DNA from 2 places in the Leifsonia williamsii genome. Region 2 is predicted to be linked to the other one. Evidence: predicted binding sites of a transcription regulator. Region 2 holds the regulator's gene; the other holds the start of a gene.
The links. The regulator LexA, encoded in region 2, represses DNA repair genes until DNA is damaged. The targets are predictions, from matches to a motif close to TCGAACANNTGTTCGA.
Positions count from the first base shown of each region.

Region 1 (7,638 bases), 380 kb from region 2:
CTCGCGGCGACGGGCGCGCCCTTCCGGGTGGAGGGGCCGGAGGCGGCGGTGGCGCTCGCCGCGGACTGGGGCGAACGGTTCGCGTCGGCGGCGCGAGGCCGGTGATCGGGCCTGCAGGCAGTCGAGCCGTCACCCCGAGTGCGCTGAGCGACCTCCAGCGCCGCCCGTTCCCGGCCGCGCCGGGACCGCTCCCGTAGAATCGGGGACCGATGACGACTCCCGCCGACGCCCGCACGCCCTCCGCCGCCGACCTCCGCCGCTGGCGCCGCTACCTGGCCGACGAGCGCGCAGAGGCCGCCGTGTACCGCGACCTGGCGCAGCGCCGCAGCGGTGAGGAGCGCGAGATCCTGCTCGCCCTCGCCGAGGCCGAGCGGCGGCACGAGCAGCACTGGCTCGACCTGCTCGGCGACCAGGTGGGCCGCCCGCTGCGCGGCGACCTGCGCACCCGGCTGCTCGGCTGGCTCGCCCGCCGCTTCGGCTCGGTGTTCGTGCTCGCGCTCGCGCAGCGCGCGGAGGCCCGGTCGCCGTACGCGGCCGACGCCGACGCCACCCCGCAGATGGCCGCCGACGAGCAGGTGCACGAGGAGGTGGTGCGCGCCCTCGCCGCGCGCGGCCGGCAGCGGCTCTCCGGCACCTTCCGCGCCGCGGTCTTCGGCGCCAACGACGGCCTGGTCAGCAACCTCGCCCTCGTGCTCGGCGTGAGCGCGAGCGGTGTCGCGACGCACGTCGTCCTGCTCACCGGCATCTCGGGCCTCCTCGCCGGCGCGTTGTCGATGGGCGCCGGGGAGTACGTGTCGGTGCGGTCGCAGCGCGAGCTGCTCGACGCCTCCACGCCGAACCCCGCCACCCGGTCGGCGCTCCCCCAGCTCGACGTGGACGGCAACGAGCTGGCCCTGGTCTACCGGGCGCGCGGAATGTCGCCGGAGGAGGCCGCCACGCACGCCGCCGAGGTGCTCGGCGCGCAGCGGCCGTACACGGCGCCGATACCGGTGGCCGCGGCCCCCATCTCGGCCAGCATCGCCGCCGAGGAGGCCGAGGACGAGCACGAGGCCATCGGCAACGCCTGGGGCGCGGCGATCTCGAGCTTCTGCTTCTTCGCCTCCGGTGCGCTGATCCCGATCCTGCCGTACCTGTTCGGGCTCGGCGGTCTGACCGCGGTCATCGTGTCGGCCCTGGTCGTCGGCGTCGCGCTACTCGGCACGGGTGCGGTCGTCGGCCTGCTGTCGGGCGCGTCGCCGCTCAAGCGCGCGCTGCGCCAGCTCGCCATCGGCTACGGCGCGGCGGCCGCCACCTATCTGCTCGGACTGCTCTTCGGGACGACGATCGGCTAACGCCGGCGTTGGGCGCCGCCGACGCCGTAGACGAGCGCGCCCGCGAGCGGGATCAGCAGGAACCACAACCAGCTGAACTGGTAGCCCCAGACCATCCCGGTGAGGAAGAACAGGATCACCGCGATGAACGGCATGATCGACACGACCAGCAGCCCCCAGCGGCTGCCCGGCTGCTCGGGCTGCGGGGCGCCGTAGCCGTACGGGGCGTTCTGAGCGGGCTGGCCGTACTGCCCGCCCTGGGCGTACGACGTCTGGTCCTGCGGAGTCTGCGGGAAGGCGGCTGCCGGCTGCGCGCCTCCCGGCTGCTCCGCCGCTCCGGGGTGGTGCCCGCCCGCCGGGTCGAGGTGGAGGCCGCCGGGCAGGTCGGTGAACAGCGGAGCGAGGTCGCCGCGGGTCACCGCCGACCGTGCGGCCGCGCTGCGCGACTGGAGCTCGGCGTCGTCCAGCCTCCCGGCGGTCGCGTGCGTCTGCAGGGCCGCGACCGCGCGCTCGCGCTCGTCGTTGCTGAGGCGCAGCGAGGCGCCGGCGGGATCGCTGATGTCGGACATGACGCTCAGTATGGCAGCAGGACCGGGCGGCCCGACAGGCCGTGTTCGGGGTGCGGGAGGCGCGATGCGGGGGTGCGGCCGTCGAGCGTTCGCCGTACACTGGTGTTCGAACATATGTTCGAGCAAGGAGGTGGTGCCGGTGACCGAGATCGACGAGGCGGTCGCCGTCTGGACGACGGACGACGGCGTCCCCACGCGCCTGGTCTGGCGCGCCACACGGTACCGCGTGAGCGACACGCCGACCGTGTGGGCGGAGGTGTGCACCTGGTGGCGGCCGTTCGGGGAGCATCGCTACGGCGTCGGAGCGCTGCCGCGTGAGATCGGCGGCTGGCGGTTCCAGGCGACCAGCGACACCGGCGACGCCCACGTGTTCGACGTGCGCCACGACGCCCGGGACCGCAGCTGGCGGCTGGTGCGCGTCTTCGACTGACGCGAGGCAGCGCACGGCCTTGCCCGACCAGGGCGAGCCTCCACCGCCTCCCCGCCCCGATCGCCTACCCTCGCTCGGGTGATGGACGACCGCTACGGGACCGACGTGCTGGCCGGCGACTGGAGGAACGCGGGGCGCAAGCCCGTTCCCGAGGTGGAGGCGGTGCGCGACCTCGTGATCGAGGAGGCCGGCACCGGCTTCTGCGGCGCGATCACCCGGCTGGAGACGCAGACGGTCGAGCTGGAGGACTACTTCGGCAAGAAGCGCGTCTTCCCGCTGAGCGCGGCGTTCCTCATCGAGGGCGAGCCGGTGCGGCTGGTCGTGCCGAAGCGGAACCAGGAGGGACGGACGCGCACGGCCTCCGGCTCCTTCGCCGTCGGCGAGCAGCGGGCCAGGGTCGCGCGGGCGAGCCGCATCTTCGTGGAGGGCCGGCACGATGCCGAGCTCGTCGAGCGGGTGTGGGGCGACGACCTCCGCGTCGAGGGCGTCGCCGTGGAGTACCTGGAGGGCGTGGACGACCTCGACGCGATCGTGCGCGATCTCGCCCCGGACCGCCGCCGCCGCATCGGCGTGCTGGTCGACCACCTGGTGCCCAACTCGAAGGAGAGCCGGATCGCGGAGGCCGTCGCGCGCGGTCCGTACGGGCAGCACGTGCTCGTCGTGGGCCATCCGTACGTCGACATCTGGCAGGCGGTCAAGCCCGAGCGGGTCGGGCTGAAGCAGTGGCCGACGATCCCCCGCTCGGTGCCGTGGAAGCACGGGATCTGCGCCGCGCTCGGCCTGCCGCACGAGACGCAGGCCGACATCGCGCGCGCCTGGAAGCGCATTCTCGGTCAGGTGCGCACGTACGCCGACCTGGAGCCGCAGCTGCTCGGGCGCGTGGAGCAGCTGATCGACTTCGTGACCGAGCCGGAGGCGGGTCCGCGCTAGCCGCTAGGCGTCGCCCCAGCCGTATTCGGTGTAGGTCTCGCCGCGGGCGAGCGCCTCGAGGGCGTTCCTGATGACCGGGACCACGTCGGCGGGAAGCTCGTCGAGCGGCGCCCAGAGCAGCTCGCTCGCCTTGTCGGGTTCGGCGATGCGCGGCCGCATTCCCCGCGCGAGTACGGCGGCGAAGACGAAGTCGACGTACGCCAGCCCGTCGGCGATGCCGTGCTGCACGAGCACCATGCGCACGGCGTCGGCGGGGAGGTCGAGGCCGAGCTCCTCGCGGGTCTCGCGCAGCAGCGCGGCGGTCGCGGACTCCCCCGGCTCGATGTGGCCGGCGGGGAGGGCGAGCTCCCCGTCCCGGTACCCGGTGCCGGCGCGCCGCAGCAGCAGGACGCGCCCGCGGTCGTCGCGCAGGCACAGGTAGACGGCGGCGGGATAGGTGGCGCGCATGCGCCCATTCTGCGCCGCCGCGCCCTCCATGCGTGCCGAATCCGCGGGTGTCGGCGGCCCGGGTTACCATGTTCGCCCGACGCGTCAACGGCGGAAAAAGCATTTGCCAGATTCGAACATGTGTTCGAAAATAGAGGGGTGTCCCTCGCTGTCGCATCCGCTCCCGCACCGGTCTCCGACCGGGCGCAGCAGGGCGGCCGCGGGCAGGCCGACCGCGCCCAGGTCCACGAGCTCCAGACGCGCATCCGGCAGATGCAGGCGACCAAGCTCGAGAGCCGCACCCTGGAGACGCACCCCGCGCTCGCCCCGCTGCTGCCGGGCGGCGCGCTCAAGGCCGGCGCCGCCTACGCCGTGCACGGCTCCACCACCCTGCTGATGGCGATGCTCGCCGGTCCGAGCGCCGCCGGCGCGTGGTGCGGGGTCGTCGGCATGCCCGACTTCGGCGCCGAGGCCGCCGGGCGGTTCGGCATCGACCTGGAGCGGCTCGTCCTGGTGCCGCATCCCGGCGACCAGTGGCTGACCGTGACCGCTGCCGTCGCCGACGTGCTCAGCGTCGTGGTGGTGGCCCCGCCCTCCCGCCCCCGTGACGGCGACGTCGCCCGGCTGAGCGCCCGGCTGCGGCAGCGCGAGAGCACGCTGATCGTCGCGGGCGACTGGCCGCAGGTGGAGGCGTCGCTCACCGTCGCGCGCAGCGGCTGGGACGGCCTCGGCACCGGCACCGGCTACCTCTCGGCCCGCCGGGTCACCGTCGAGGCGGCCCCGCGCGGCGGCTCAGGTCCGCGCCGCCGCGCCGAGCTGTGGCTGCCGGCGATGGACGAGAGCTTCCGCACCTCGGGGCCCACCCGGCTGGAGGCGGTGAGCTAGGTGGCGCCCGCGACCTCCCGCTCCACCGGCTCCTCCCGCTCCACCGGGGTCACCGGCGCCGCCGCCCCCGCCGTCACCCGCGCGATCGTGCTCTGGTGCCCCGACTGGCCGGTGCTCGCCGCCCGCCAGGCGCTCGACCTGCCGGAGGAGGCCCCGCTCGCCCTGATCGACAAGGGCATGGTCTACGCCTGCTCGGCCGCGGCCCGCGCCGACGGCGTCAAGCGCGGGCTGCGGCTGCGCGAGGCGCAGGCCCGCTGCCCGCAGCTCGAGACCGCCCCGTACGACCCGGTGCTCGACGCCCGCGCCTTCGAGCCGGTGCTGGAGGCGATCGAGCAGATCACGCCGGGCGTCCAGCCGGTGCGCCCCGGCACCTGCGTGCTGCGCGCCCGCGGGCCCGCCCGGTACTACGGCGGCGAGGAGGCTGCGGCGGCCGAGCTGCTGCGCTGCCTGGAGGGACTGGGCGCTCCGCACATCCGGATCGGCGACGCCCGCGTCGGCATCGCCGACGGCCCGTACGCCGCCGAGCAGGCCGCGCGCTCGACCGGCTCCTCCCGGGTGCGGATCATCCCGGCCGGAGGCTCCCCCGCCTTCCTCGCGCCCCTCCCCGTCGCGCAGCTCGGCCTGACCGACCTCACCCCGCTGCTGCGCCGGCTCGGCCTGCACACCCTCGGCGACCTGGCCGCGCTCGCCCGCACCGACGTGCGCGAGCGCTTCGGCGAGCGCGGCGAGCACGCGCACGATCTGGCGAGCGGGCGCGACGGCGCCGCGGTGGTGCCGCGCACGCCGCCGGAGCAGCTGGAGCGCGAGATCGCGTTCGAGCCTCCGCTGGACCGGGTGGATCAGGTGACCTTCGCCGTGCGGGCGACCGCCGAGCAGTTCGTGGCGGGGCTGACGAAGGCGGGGCTGGTGTGCACGTCGCTGCGGGTGGAGGTGACCGACGACGATGGCCGGGCGAGCGAGCGCACCTGGCTGCATCCGCGGCTGTTCTCCGCGCCGGACGTGGTCGACCGGGTGCGCTGGCAGCTGCAGGGCTCCGGCGCGATCGATCCCGGGCTGGCCTCCCCGATCGCCCGGGTGCTGCTGGCGCCGGAGGCGGTGGACGACATCGGGCACCACGAGGACGGCCTGTGGGGTGGAGGTGCGGACGAGCGCATCCATCACGGCCTCACCCGGGTGCAGAGCATGCTGGGGCACGACGCGGTGCTGACGGCGGCGATCGGCGGCGGGCGGGCGCCGGCGGAGCGGCAGGTGCTGGTGCCGTGGGGCGACCGGCCGGTGGGGGTGGCGCGGTCGGACCGGCCCTGGCCGGGGTCGTTGCCGGCTCCTGCGCCGTCGACGGTGTTCGAGGTGCCGCGGCCGGTCGCGGTGCTGACGGAGGACGGCGAGCCGGTGCAGGTGACCGGGCGCGGGGAGGTGACGGCGCCGATCGCGCTGTTCTCGGCGACCGGGGCGGAGCGCGACGCGCGTCCGGTGGACTCGTGGGCGGGGCCGTGGCCGGTGCGGGAGCGGTGGTGGGATGCGGCGCGTTCGAGCGCGGTGAACCGGTTCCAGCTGGTCGACGCCGCCGGCACCGCCTGGCTGCTGATCCTGACCGGCTCGGCGTGGTTCGCGGAGGCCCGCTATGACTGAGCCGGCATCGTGGCGGGAGGTGCGCTGACATGGGCTGGAACAACCCGCCGATCCCGTGGGCCGAGTTCGAGCGGCGGCTGTCGGGTCGGCGCACGACCGAGCAGAACGACGAGCGGCCCTCCTCCCGCAAGCGGCAGAAGTACGTCGCCCGGCCGCTGGAGCCGGCCGAGCCGGCAGAGGCCCACGTCCCGTACGCCGAGCTGCACGCGCACAGCACCTTCAGCTTCCTCGACGGCGCGAGCTCGCCGGAGGAGCTGATGGAGGAGGCGACCCGGCTGGGCCTCACCGGCCTGGCGCTGACCGATCACGACGGCCTGTACGGCGTCGTCCGGCTGGCGGAGGCGGCCGAGGCGTACGACAGGGTGCAGACGGTGTTCGGCGCCGAGCTGTCGCTGTCGCTGTCGAAGCCGCAGAACGGCGAGGCCGACCCGGAGGGCTCGCACCTCGTCGTCCTCGCGCGCCGGCAGGAGGGCTACCACCGGCTGGCCGCGGCGCTCACCGCCGGGCAGCTGGCCGGTGAGGAGAAGGGGCGGCCGGTGTACGACCTCCCGTCTCTGGCCGAGCAGGCGGCCGGAGACTGGATGGTGCTGACCGGCTGCCGCAAGGGCGACGTCCGGCAGGCGCTCGCGGCGCAGGGCGAGCGGGCGGCCGAGCGGGAAGTGGCGCGGCTGGTGGAGCTGTTCGGCGCGGACAACGTGCTGGTCGAGCTGATCGACCAGGGCGGCCCGCGCGACAGCACCGACAACGACGTGCTGGCCCGCATCGCCTCGCGGCTGGCGCTGCCGGTGGTGGCGACCAACAATGTGCACTACGCCTCCCCCGCCCAGTTCCCGCTCGCGACCGCGGTGTCGGCGGTGCGCGCCCGGCGGAGCCTGGACGAGATGGACGGCTGGCTGCCCGCCGCGGGCTCCGCGCATCTGCGCAGCGGGCGGGAGATGGCCGCGCGGTTCGCGCGCTTCCCCGGTGCGGTGGAGCGCACGGCCGAGATCGCCGACGATCTCTCGTTCCGCCTCCGCAGCGCCCGGCCGAAGCTGCCGAAGCAGGAGGTGCCGGAGGGGCACACCCCGATGAGCTGGCTGCGCGAGCTGACCTGGCGCGGCGCCGCCGAGCGCTACCCCGACCTCGACCGCGACCCGGCCAAGCGGGAGCGCATCCAGCGCGAGCTCGACGTGATCGAGGCGAAGGACTTCCCCGGCTACTTCCTGATCGTGCACGACATCGTGCAGTTCGCCCGCAGCCGCGGCATCCTCTGCCAGGGCCGCGGGTCGGCGGCGAACTCCGCGGTGGTGTACCTGCTCGGGATCACCGCGGTCGACTCGATCAAGTACGACCTGCCGTTCGAGCGGTTCCTGTCGAGCATGCGCGAGGAGGAGCCGGACATCGACGTCGACTTCGACTCCGACCGGCGCGAGGAGGTCATCCAGTACGTCTACGCCAAGTACGGCCGGCACAACGCGGC
Region 1 covers NZ_JAROCF010000001.1:2,737,556-2,745,193, forward strand. Annotated here, with positions in the region: gene P5G50_RS12935 (helix-turn-helix transcriptional regulator) at 1-105, shown strand, start outside; gene P5G50_RS12940 (VIT1/CCC1 transporter family protein) at 210-1,331, shown strand; gene P5G50_RS12945 (DUF1707 domain-containing protein) at 1,328-1,879, opposite strand; gene P5G50_RS12950 (DUF6504 family protein) at 2,019-2,309, shown strand; gene P5G50_RS12955 (DUF3097 domain-containing protein) at 2,391-3,239, shown strand; gene P5G50_RS12960 (NUDIX domain-containing protein) at 3,243-3,686, opposite strand; gene P5G50_RS12965 (hypothetical protein) at 3,825-4,550, shown strand; gene P5G50_RS12970 (DNA polymerase Y family protein) at 4,638-6,179, shown strand; gene P5G50_RS12975 (error-prone DNA polymerase) at 6,209-7,638, shown strand, end outside.
Region 1: P5G50_RS12950 (DUF6504 family protein) is a predicted target of LexA. The motif match lies at 1,986-2,001, and genes of this name have one in related genera.

Region 2 (7,638 bases):
CCGCCGCCGTCCGACCGGATGGACGCGCCCGCACCTACGAGGTGCGCACCTTCGGGTGTCAGATGAACGTGCACGACTCCGAGCGGCTGAGCGGATCGCTGGAGGCCGCCGGGTACGTCCCCGCGAACGGCGAAGAGGCGGACATCGTCGTCATCAACACCTGCGCGGTGCGCGAGAACGCCGACAACAAGCTGTACGGCAATCTCGGTCACCTCGCCGGCGTGAAGAGGCGTCACGAGGGCATGCAGATCGCCGTCGGCGGTTGCCTCGCCCAGAAGGACAAGAACGTCATCCTCGAGAAGGCCCCCTGGGTCGACGTGGTCTTCGGCACGCACAACATGGGCGCCCTGCCGAGCCTGCTGGAGCGCGCCCGGCACAACGACGCCGCCGAGATCGAGATCCTGGAGGCGCTCGAGACCTTCCCCTCCACCCTCCCGACCAAGCGCGACTCCTCCTACTCCGGCTGGGTCTCCATCTCGGTCGGCTGCAACAACACCTGCACCTTCTGCATCGTCCCGTCGCTCCGCGGCAAGGAGAAGGACCGCCGGCCCGGCGACATCCTCGCCGAGCTGCAGTCGCTCGTCGACGACGGCGCGATCGAGGTGACCCTGCTCGGGCAGAACGTGAACTCCTACGGCGTCGAGTTCGGCGACCGGCAGGCGTTCAGCAAGCTGCTTCGCGCCGCGGGCCAGATCGAGGGGCTGGAGCGCATCCGCTTCACGAGCCCCCACCCGGCGGCGTTCACCGACGACGTCATCGACGCCATGGCGGAGACGCCCAACGTCATGCCGCAGCTGCACATGCCGCTGCAGTCCGGATCGGACCGCATCCTGCGTGCCATGCGCCGCTCGTACCGCTCCGACAAGTTCCTCGGCATCCTCGACCGCGTGCGCGCCCGGCTGCCGCACGCGGCCATCAGCACCGACATCATCGTCGGCTTCCCGGGTGAGACCGAGGAGGACTTCCAGGAGACGCTGCGGGTGGTCGAGGCGGCGCGCTTCGCCTCCGCGTTCACGTTCCAGTACTCCATCCGGCCGGGCACGCCCGCCGCCACCATGGCGGACCAGGTGCCGAAGGAGGTCGTCCAGGACCGCTACGACCGGCTGATCGCCCTGCAGGAGCGCATCTCCCTGGAGGAGAACCAGAAGCTCATCGGCTCGGAGGTGGAGCTGCTGGTCGCCAACGGCGAGGGCCGCAAGGATGCCGACACCCGCCGCCTGAGCGGACGCGCCCGCGACAGCCGCCTGGTGCACTTCGAGCTGCCGGAGGGATCGGAGACGCCGCGTCCCGGCGACGTCGTGACGGTCAACATCACGCAGGCCGCTCCGCACCATCTGATCGCCGACGCCGTCGACGGCGCGCCGCTGCGGGTCCGCCGTACGCGCGCAGGCGACGCGTGGGATCGCGACCAGGCGGACTCCTGCGCCGTCCCCGCACACGGCTCGACCGGCGCGGCGGGAGCAGGAGCGGGCGCGGGCCGCGTGTCGCTCGGCCTGCCCACCCTCCGCACACGTGAGCCGCTGACCTCCCCGGGCGTCGGCACCATGCCGATCTACGACCCGACGGACGGCCAGCGCTGAGCACCCCGCCCGCCGCGGTCGGCGGCCCCGTCGACGCCGCCGACCCCGGCGCCGCCGATCTCGCCGCGCGCCATGTCGACGCCGCACAGGCCGCCGACTCCGCCGCGAGTCGTCTCGCCGCCGCCGATCCCGCCGCGCCTCGTCGCGACGACGCCGGTCGCGCCGGCCATCCGGCCGCCGCCGGACACTCTGCCGAGCCCGCCGCGGGGGGGGGGGGGGCCCGCCCCCCCCCCCCCCCCCCCCCCCGCGCGGGGGGGGGGGGGGGATCCCGCCGCCGACCTCACCGCCACCCCTCCGATCGTCGCCATCGTCGGCGCCACCGGCACGGGCAAGACCGACCTCTCCCTCGCTCTCGCCGACGCGCTGCGCGAGCGGGGCACCGCCGCCGAGGTCGTCAACGCCGATGCCATGCAGCTCTACCGGGGCATGGACATCGGCACGGCGAAGCTGCACCCGTCCGAGTGGCGGGGCGTGCCGCACCACATGTTCGACGTGCTCGACGTCACCGATGAGGCGACCGTGGCGCGGTACCAGCCGGAGGCGCGCGCGGCGATCGACGCCATCCAGCGGCGTGGGGCGGTTCCGATCCTCGTCGGCGGGTCCGGGTTGTACGTGTCCAGCGTCGTGTTCGACTTCCGCTTCCCCGGCACCGACCCGGAGCTGCGGGCGCGGCTGGAGCAGGAGCTCGCCGAGCAGGGGCCGGGGATGCTGTTCCGCCGCCTCGCCGAGGTCGACCCCGAGTCCGCGCGTCGCATCGGTTCGAGCAACGGCCGGCGCATCGTGCGGGCGCTGGAGGTCGCCGAGCTCACCGGGCAGCCCGTCAGCGGCACGCTCCCGGACGAGCCCGTGCCGTGGCGCCCGGTGCACCTCCTCGGTGTCGCAGCGCCGCGCGAGCAGCTGGTGCAACGGCTCGACGCACGGGTGGAGCGGATGTGGGAGGCCGGCCTCCTCGACGAGGTCCGCGGACTCCTCCCGCGGGGACTCGAACGCGGCGTGACCGCCAGTCGTGCGATCGGCTATGCCCAGGCGCTGGCCGAGCTGCGTGGCGAGCTGAGCCGCGAGGAGGCGATCGCGCAGACCCAGCACCTCACCCGCCGGTACGCCCGGCGCCAGGTGAGCTGGTTCAAGCGCTACCCCGGACTCCACTGGCTCGACTACGACCACCCCGCCCTCGTCACCGAGGCGCTGGCCAGGACGGGGCTCGGCGCCGCTCGATAGGCGCCGCTCGCTAGGCTGGGAGCATGGCGACCCTCCACTTCACCAAAGGTCAGGGCACGGGGAACGACTTCGTGCTCTACTCCGACCCCGACGGCCGGATGCCGTTGACCGCCGCCCAGATCACGGAGGTCTGCGACCGCCACTTCGGCGTCGGCGCCGACGGCGTGATCCGTGCGGTGAAGTCCAGCCGTCTCCCCGAGGGTGCGGAGGCGCTGGCCGAGGACCCGGCCGCGGAGTGGTTCATGGACTATTACAACGCCGACGGCTCGCCGGCGGAGATGTGCGGCAACGGCATCCGCGTCTACGTCCGCTACCTGCTCGAGACCGGTCTGGTCGAGCTGGCCGATGGGGACACGCTTCCGATCGGCACCCGCGCGGGCGTCAAGGACGTGCAGCGCAACCTCACCGGCTTCCAGGCGGACCTCGGCCGCTGGCGGCTCGACGGCGGCGAGCCGCTCGTGCGCGCGCGGGAGCTGCCGGTGGCGCGCCCCGGCCTCAGTCTCGACCTCGGCAACCCGCACGTCGTCGTCGCCGTGGCCGACGACGCCGAGCTCGACGCCGCCGACCTCAGCTACATCCCGCACATCGAGCCGGCGCCGGCCAACGGGGCGAACGTCGAGTTCGTCGTGCCGTTCGAGCCGCTCATCAAGGACGGGGTCGGCCGCATCCGCATGCGCGTCCACGAGCGCGGCAGCGGGGAGACGCTCTCCTGCGGCACGGGTGCGGCGGCAGCCGCGCTGGCCGTCCGCTACTGGGCGGGACAGGGCGCACCGAACCAGTGGCGTGTGGAGGTCCCGGGCGGCACGGTGGGAGTGCGGATGTTCGCCACGGAGGACGGCGAGCACGTCGCGCTCTCCGGCCCGGCCGAACTCGTCTACACCGGCACCCTCGAACTGGCCTGACCACCGGTCCCGCCGAACCCCTCGAACCCCTCGAACCCGCGAGTACGCGGATTCTGCGCGTACTCGGCTGTTTCCGGCCGAATTCCCGCGTACTCGACGGTTGCCGAGGGCGGGGAGACCGGGGTCAGGAGCGGCGGCGCGAGCGGAGGACCCGGTAGCCCTTGGCGGTCGCGGCGCGCGTCGTCGTCAGCTCGGGGAACGTGGCGTCCATCCACCGCTGGAGCGAATCGCTGCCGAGATTGCGCTGCACGACCAGCCAGGCGTCCGATCCGGGCTCGAGGCGGGGGAGCCAGCGCTCCAGGATGGAGTGGAGCTCGTTCTTGCCGACGCGGATGGGCGGGTTGGACCAGATCGTCGTGAACCCGATATCGTCGGGAACATCGTCGGGCCCTACAGCGTTGAGATTGGTGAGACCGAGCTTCTGCGCGTTCCTGCGCAGCACATCCAGGGCTCGGGTGTTGACGTCGACGGCCCAGACCGTCGCGTGAGGGGATTCGAGAGCAAGTGTGAGAGCGAGCGGCCCCCAGCCGCTGCCGATGTCGAGGAGCTGACCTCCCGGCGGTGCAGGGGGGACATGGTCGAGGAGCACTCGTGTACCCATGTCGATGCGCTCGGGGCTGAAGATCCCGCTCGCCGTCACCAACTCGTACGTCTGGCCCGCCAGGCGTACGGTGAACGGCCGAAGGTTCGTCTCGCTCTCGGGCGCTGGGGAAAAGTAGTGATCTCCGCTGCCCATAAGAGGAACGTACTAGACACCGACGAACTAGGGTTAACCCGGATCAGGGGAATGAATTTTGACCGATAAGACAGACATCCAGGACACCACCGCCGACGACGTCGTCGCGCGCGTTCTGGCGACCGAGGCGAACCGCGCCTCGGTGACGCTGTTCGGCGCAGGCGCCGCCGCTCAGAAGGCGCAGGCGCTCCAGACGAGCGGCCTCGACACCGGCGACCACGACGGCGAGCAGTTCGACCGGGAGGAGCGCGCGGCCCTGCGCCGCGTGAACGGCCTCTCGACCGAGCTCGAAGACGTCACCGAGGTCGAGTACCGGCAGCTGCGCCTCGAGAACGTCGTGCTCATCGGCGTCTACTCGCAGGGCTCGCTGCAGGACGCCGAGAACTCGCTGCGCGAACTCGCCGCCCTCGCCGAGACCGCGGGCGCCGTGGTGCTCGACGGCCTGCTCCAGCGCCGACCGCACCCCGACCCGAGCACGTACCTCGGGCGCGGCAAGGCGGAGGAGCTGGCGGGCATCGTCGCAGCGCTGGGCGCCGACACCGTGATCGCCGACACCGAGTTGGCCCCCAGCCAGCGCCGTGCGCTCGAAGACGTGGTGAAGGTCAAGGTGATCGACCGCACGGCCGTGATCCTCGACATCTTCAGCCAGCACGCCAAGAGCCGTGAGGGCAAGGCGCAGGTCGAGCTCGCGCAGCTCGAGTACCTGCTCCCGCGCCTCCGCGGCTGGGGCGAGTCGATGTCGCGGCAGGCCGGTGGCCAGGTCGGCGGCGCCGGAGCGGGCATGGGATCGCGCGGACCCGGTGAGACGAAGATCGAGCTGGACCGTCGCCGCATCCACTCGCGCATGGCGAAGCTCCGCCGCCAGATCGCGGGGTTCAAGCCCGCTCGGGAGGCGAAGCGCGCCAACCGCAACCGCAACTCGGTGCCGTCGGTGGCGATCGCCGGCTACACGAACGCGGGCAAGTCGAGCCTCCTGAACCGGGTGACGAAGGCGGGCGTGCTCGTCGAGAACGCCCTGTTCGCGACGCTCGACGCGACCGTGCGCCGCTCGGTGACCGCCGACGGCCGGCTGTACACGCTGGCCGACACGGTCGGGTTCGTGCGCAACCTGCCGCACCAGCTGGTGGAGGCGTTCCGCTCGACGCTGGAGGAGGTGGCCGACTCCGACGTGATCCTCCACGTCGTCGACGGTTCGCACCCCGACCCCGCGTCGCAGCTCGCCACCGTCCGCGACGTGATCGGCGAAGTGGGCGCCAGGGATATCCCCGAGATCGTGGTCTTCAACAAGGCCGACCTGATCCCGGCGGACGACCGGCTGGTCCTGCGCGGGCTGGAGCCGGGCGCGATCTTCGCGTCGGCCCGGACCGGCGAGGGCGTGGACGAGGTGCTCGCCGCCATCGCGCGCCTCCTGCCCGACCCCTCCGTCGAGGTGGAGCTCGTGGTGCCGTACGACCGCGGCGACCTGATCTCGGCGCTGCACGAGCGCGGCCGCGTGCTGTCGACCGAGTACGCCGAGGAGGGCACGCGCGTTCGGGCCCGGATCATGCCGGAGTATCAGGCCGTGTTCGAGCCGTTCGAGGTGACCGCGGCGGGCTGAGCGCGGTCATGACGAGAGAAGGCCGGGCGGAATTCCGCCCGGCCTTCTTCGTGTCTCGACGGGTTGCGCTCAGACCGCGCGGAGGACCGCCACGACCTTGCCGAGCACCTGGGCGTAGTCGCCGAGGATGGGCTCGAAGTTGGAGTTGCGGGGGAGCAGCCAGGTGTGGCCGTCGCGCTGGCGGAAGACCTTGACCGTGGCCTCCTCGTCGAGCATGGCGGCGACGATGTCGCCGTTCTCCGCGGTGTTCTGGGCCCGGACGACGACCCAGTCGCCGTCGCAGATGGCGGCGTCGATCATCGACTCGCCCACGACCTTCAGCATGAACAGCTCGCCGTTGCCCACCAGCTGGCGGGGGAGCGGGAACACTTCGTCGACCTGCTGCTCGGCGGTGATCGGCACGCCGGCGGCGATGCGGCCGACCAGGGGGACCATGGCGGCGTCGCCGACCGGGGTCTGGTTCTCGTAGTCGACGCTCTCGGAGGAGCTCGCCGGCAGGTCGATCAGGATCTCGAGCGCGCGCGGACGGTTGGGGTCGCGGCGCAGGTAGCCGCTGAGCTCGAGCTGGTTGAGCTGGTGGGTGACGGAGGAGAGGGAGGAGAGGCCGACGGCGTCGCCGATCTCGCGCATGCTCGGCGGATAGCCGCGCTGGCTCACCGAGCGCTGGATCACGTCGAGGATCGCGAGCTGCTTCTCGCTGAGGTTCTTGCGGCGGCGCGTGCCGCCGCGCGGAGCCTGGTTCTCGTTCGACACGCTCGTCCCTTCACGGCCTTCGTCGCCCGGCCCGCCGCCCATCCGGAACGAATGTCGGTGGTGCCTGGTTGTCTGTTCTCAGACAGTCGAAACTGTATCCGCCCCTGGCGTGCCAGACAAAGGTTCGTTCGAGTGTGTCGCGAAATCGGCACCCGGATCGGCCCGAATGCGGAGGTTGCGGTTTCGAACATTCGAAGATACATTCGGAACACAGCTTCGCATCCGCGGAGTCAGAGGAGGTCACGACCATGAGCACGGTCACGATGTCGTCTTTCAACGGCCAGGCGTCGTTCAAGGGGCAGGCGAACGGCCGCGTGCGGCTGCGCATCACCCGACGCGGGCGCGCTGTCCTCTCGACCCTGATCGCGCTGCCGCTCGTCATCGGCGCTCTCGTCTTCGCCCTCAACGGCGGTGTCGCAGCCGCGAGCGGCGACCAGGCGCACGTCTCCTTCCAGCACGTCACCGTGCAGTCCGGCGAGTCCCTCTGGTCGATCGCCGAGGAGCTCGCACCCAACGCCGACCCGCGTGATGTGATCGCCGAGCTCGTGACCCTCAACGGCCTCGACTCCGCGGTGGTCTCGCCGGGCCAGCAGCTCGCCGTGCCCCTGGAGTACTCCGCGCGCTAGGCGCCTCGGTGCGGTAGCCCACTCGGCGCAGCAGGCGCCCCGCATTGAACGGACGCACGCGGCTGACCGGCGCGGAGGAAGCGCCCGGGTGCGCTGACTACGATTGAACGGTGACATCTCTTTCCGATCTGCCCATCCGTGACGATCTGCGGGGGAGGACCCCGTACGGCGCGCCTCAGAAGGCCGTGCCGGTGGCGCTGAACGTGAACGAGAACACGCATCCGAT
Region 2 covers NZ_JAROCF010000001.1:3,112,720-3,120,357, reverse strand. Annotated here, with positions in the region: gene miaB (tRNA (N6-isopentenyl adenosine(37)-C2)-methylthiotransferase MiaB) at 1-1,580, shown strand, start outside; gene P5G50_RS14720 (hypothetical protein) at 1,553-1,750, opposite strand; gene miaA (tRNA (adenosine(37)-N6)-dimethylallyltransferase MiaA) at 1,878-2,798, shown strand; gene dapF (diaminopimelate epimerase) at 2,822-3,700, shown strand; gene P5G50_RS14705 (class I SAM-dependent methyltransferase) at 3,825-4,436, opposite strand; gene hflX (GTPase HflX) at 4,495-6,033, shown strand; gene lexA (transcriptional repressor LexA) at 6,103-6,786, opposite strand; gene P5G50_RS14690 (LysM peptidoglycan-binding domain-containing protein) at 7,035-7,412, shown strand; gene P5G50_RS14685 (histidinol-phosphate transaminase) at 7,523-7,638, shown strand, end outside.